One region of the Bradyrhizobium sp. BLXBL-03 genome, then DNA from elsewhere that is predicted to be linked to it. Evidence: predicted binding sites of a transcription regulator. Region 1 holds the regulator's gene; the other holds the start of a gene.
The links. Region 1 encodes LexA, which represses DNA repair genes until DNA is damaged. Its sites were predicted from a motif close to TGTTCNNNNTGTGTTCNG; they were not measured.

Region 2: ACNJX9_RS08205 (ribonuclease T2 family protein) is a predicted target of LexA. The motif match lies at 859-876, and genes of this name have one in related genera.

The regions. Positions count from the first base shown of each region.
Region 1 covers NZ_CP182470.1:4,218,673-4,220,867, forward strand. Annotated here, with positions in the region: gene ACNJX9_RS20300 (hypothetical protein) at 1-171, opposite strand, end outside; gene ACNJX9_RS20305 (hypothetical protein) at 364-567, opposite strand; gene lexA (transcriptional repressor LexA) at 753-1,454, opposite strand; gene ACNJX9_RS20315 (molybdopterin molybdotransferase MoeA) at 1,630-2,195, opposite strand, start outside.
Region 2 covers NZ_CP182470.1:1,716,668-1,718,862, forward strand. Annotated here, with positions in the region: gene ACNJX9_RS08205 (ribonuclease T2 family protein) at 112-813, opposite strand; gene ACNJX9_RS08210 (hypothetical protein) at 976-1,437, opposite strand; gene ACNJX9_RS08215 (hypothetical protein) at 1,620-1,925, shown strand; gene ACNJX9_RS08220 (DUF3617 domain-containing protein) at 1,977-2,195, shown strand, end outside.

The DNA of each region.
Region 1 (2,195 bases):
GACGTTGTCGGCGAAGGCGAGCTCCGTTCCCGGCAGCAGGCAGACCGCGACCGACATGTCGGCTTCGGAGGCGAAGCCGCGCGTCGAGGTGCCGCGGAAGGTTGTCGTGACGATCGTCTCGCCGACTTCTGCGGGACGCGTCGCGACGGCATGCAAGCTATAGTCACACATCGGGTGCTCCTCATCAGCGATAGAGCACCCGCGCCTCTTCTGAGGCGCAGGCCTCTATCAGAGTGGAAGCCTGCGATCATATGCCATGTTGGGGGCAAATCTGCGGCTTGAGTCTGCAGGCTGCCATCACAATTTCTTTTTCAGATGTCCGAGGAACAAAGACTGCTTCCGTGCATTCCGAGAGCTTCTTCGCTAGCGCCCAGCCGGTGCCGACCAACCCGAATAAGGCCAGGCCGGCTGCGCCCGTTGCCCGACGGAGTTGCGGGCATTGCGGAATTGTTCGCTCATTGCCTGTGGCGCCCTGCGAACGTGATGCTGCGGCTGCGCAGCGAAGGTTTGCGACGCTGATATTGCGATCAGCGCGATCGCGACGGTGCTCAGAATGATCTTGTGCATGGCGGTCTCCTCGGTCTCGCAAGGCCTGCGAAGCGATGCGTGCTTCGTCATGGCGTGCCGGGGATGTAGCGCGGGAGAGGTGGCCGGATAATCTGTGCAAAGCCAGAAAAACTAACCAGCCGGAGCGAACAATCGTCCGCTCCAATCTTGAGGGCGTGCTTGCCAGGTGGCGACGTGCGCCGCGTTCAGTATTTCCGGTACAGCCCGATCAGCTTGCCCTGGATCTTGACCCGGTTGGGCGGCAGGATCCGGACCTCGTAGGCGGCGTTTGCCGGCTCGAGCGCGATCGAGGCGCCGCGGCGGCGGAAACGCTTGAGCGTGGCTTCCTCGTCGTCGATCAGGGCCACCACGATATCGCCGGTGTCGCAACTCTCGTTGCGCTGGATCAGCGCCATGTCGCCATCGAGAATGCCGGCATCGACCATGGAATCACCGCGAACTTCGAGAGCGTAATGCTCGCCCGCGCCGAGCATGTCGGGCGGGACGCTGATGGTGTGGCTGCGCGTCTGCAAGGCCTCGATCGGCGTACCGGCCGCGATCCGGCCCATCACGGGAACTGCGACAGGGCGTTCGCCCTCATCGACGGGCGGGCTCGACATCGTGCGCACCTTGCCGAGATTGCCCTCGATGACGCTCGGCGTGAAGCCGCGACGGCTGCCGGCAGCCGCCTGGAGTTCAGGCAGCTTGATCACTTCGATGGCACGGGCCCGGTTGGGCAGGCGGCGGATGAAGCCGCGCTCCTCAAGCGCGGTGATCAGGCGATGGATGCCCGACTTGGAGCGCAGGTCGAGCGCATCCTTCATCTCGTCGAAGGAGGGCGGCACGCCGCTTTCCTTCAATCGCTCGCTGATGAACCGCAGGAGCTCGTATTGTTTGCGCGTTAACATCTCGACCAAAATCCCCCTGACGATGTCGCTCGATTCACAGACGCTGAATTCAGCATTAAGCCGCTACATGCTCGAAACAAATCATGAACGGACACTATATGTTCGATACATGTTCCGCAACTGCTTAATTTACCGTGAACGCGACAAAGTTCGCGGAACGGTTGCGTCGGCGCGCTCACTCCGGCAGTCGCAAGACCTCGCAAGGCGTGCCGGAAGCGGCCTTCGGTGCGAACGGCGCGCGCACGAGAAGTGCCTGTGCCGCAGCGAGATTCGCCAACAGTGAGGAATCCTGGTGGTTGACGGGAAGAGCGATGAGCGTGCCGTCGTCCCGCGTCTCGAGACGCGCACGCAGATAATCCTCGCGCTGGTCATTGGCCCCGAGGTCGCGACCGAGCACGGCGCGTTCGCGGCGATGATGAATCATTGAACGGCCCGACAGCGCGCGAATCAGCGGCACCAGAAACAGGAAGCCGCAGACGTAGGATGACACGGGATTGCCGGGCAGGCCGATGACGCGCATCGGCCCGAGCTGCCCGTTCATCATCGGCTTGCCCGGCCGCATCGCGATCTTCCAGAACGCCATCGAGATACCTTCGTGCCGAAGCGCCTGCTGCACCAGATCGTGGTCACCGACAGACGCTCCGCCGGTCGTGATCAGGATGTCGGCGCCGGATTCGCGGGCGCGGCGGATCCCTGAGGTGGTGGCGGCAAGCGTGTCGGCGGCGACGCCGAGATCGATGG
Region 2 (2,195 bases), 2.5 Mb from region 1:
GCGGTGCGACAGCACCGAACCCGGAAATCCATTTCGCCACCGGCAATGCGGCCCAGATGGATTCCGGGCTCACGCTTCGCGCGCCCCGGAATGACGATCTGAAGACTGATCCTACCCACCCCTGATCGGCGGCATTGTCACCTGGTCCCGGCGGCAGCTGCGGCGTTCGAGCTCCTCGCAGGCGCGGAATTGCAGGTCCTTGCTGAGGCAGATGCGAACCTCGGAGAGCCGGGTCCGGTTGCAGGTGACCGAGACGGCTGCGTTGCTCAGGCCCGGATTGGCCTTGATGAAGGCTTCTTCGACCTCGCCGGGGGCCACCGTCTTGGCCTGCGACAGCTCAAGATACTCGGGCGGAATCTTGATCGCGGCGCGCGCCTTGCGGATCGTCTCGAAATAGTTGCGGCCGTCGAGCCCGGAGCAGGTGCCGTGCTTGTCCCACTCGTTGAAGATCAGGCCTGGCGCGGGCATCAGATCGAGCATCGAGGAGACGATGTTGCGGTTCAGCCGCGGTGACGGCCGCTGGCAATATTCCGGAAAGCCGCTCTCATATTGCGGCCACAGCCCGTGCACCACAAAGGAATAGGGACGTCCCTCGCACTGGATGTTCGAACGCCCGCCGCTGCGACCGCGCTCTGCCGCTTCCTCGCAGAAGGACGGTGACCACGACAGTGACAGCACATAGAAGTCGAACTCGCCGGGTGCGTTCTGTCGCTTGTCCTGGGCTCTCGCGCCACCCGCCAGCGAAACCAGCCCCGCCGCAAGGGTCAGCGAGATCAGGAGGCGGGAGAACGAATTCAATCTAAAATAAAACATGGCGACGCCCCTCAACTAGACTGTGCAATCAGCCTAGCAGCCACCAAGAACATTTCAAGAACAAATTTCGAGCGAGCCGCGCAGGTCGCTTGATCGGGCCGAATCAGGCGCCTCGGCTTAAGGCTCTTCAGTTCAAGGCTCTTCAGTTCAAGGCTCTTCAGTTCAAGGCTTGGCGGCGCGGCAGGACGGATTGTAGGCCCAGTTGCGGTCGAGCCCGACCACGCACCATTCGACTCCCTGGCCGTAACCGGCAAAGCCGCCATCCTCGATGATCGAGAAGTGCACCCGGCGCATCTTGCCGTCAGTGAGCATGGCCTCGCCGGTGCAGTAGCGGCGCGGAATGTTGTCCGACGCCCAGGGGCGGAAGGCGGTCTCGTGAACGTTCGAAAATCCCGTGATCTGCAGCGGCGAATTCCAGAACGAGCTTTCCTTCTCCCAGAACTGGGTCGAGATCGTCGGCAGCGCCTTGTCGCATTCGGCAACGCGGCCGTCGTAGCGCGGTCCGCTCAGCCAGAAGTTCAGCTCGAGCGGATTGGCCGCCTTGGCCTGACCGAGCGACAGCGCTCCGAACATGAGGCCGAGGACGGCGGCAAAGCGGAACGATTTCGGGGAGGGCGCGCGCATGGGCAATCCGGACAGCTGGTCTTGCGGAGGCTGGACGGTGCCGCGAAGGCCGGGAGAGGTCAAGTGCAGCGCGGCAACACTCGGCCAGGAGTTGATCACAACGTCGCATCCGGCAGGCCTTCCGTTCTTTTCACCGCCGCGCCCGCACCGTAAGCTGGGGCCAACCAATCGGAGTGACGGGAATGCGAATCATTGCGGCTGCGGGCCTTCTTGCCAGCCTGGTTGTCTCGGGGATGATGGCGAGCCAGTCGGCGCGCGCCGATATCCTGCCGGTGCCGCCGTTCAAGGGCAACGACACCGGCGGCATCATCGCCTATTCGATGGCGACGCAGGTCGATGCGCGTCAGGTCGCGGTCGATCACTGCGCGCGCTATGGCAAGGTGGCGAAATTCCTCGCAGTGCAGGCCTATGAGGGCGGCTACATCTCGTTTTCCTGCCGCTGGGTGCCCTATGGCGCTGCCGACCGGCCGCTCCGCACGCTCTACTAAGTAAGGCGCTTTCGAACGCTAGCCACGACGTCTCGGCCGGGAGTCTCTCCTATGACGCGCAAGCTTGCTTTGCTCGGATCAGTCGCTTGTCTTTTGGTGTCGGCAGGAAGCGCCTTGGCCGACGATCTGCCGGTGCGCAAGGCCGGCCTCTGGGAAATGAAGATGGCCAGGTCAGGCTCGGCGATGCCGGAGATGACCATGCAGCATTGCACCGACGAGAGCGTCGACAAGGAGATGGCCAACAACGTTTCCCCGATGGCCAAGCAGATT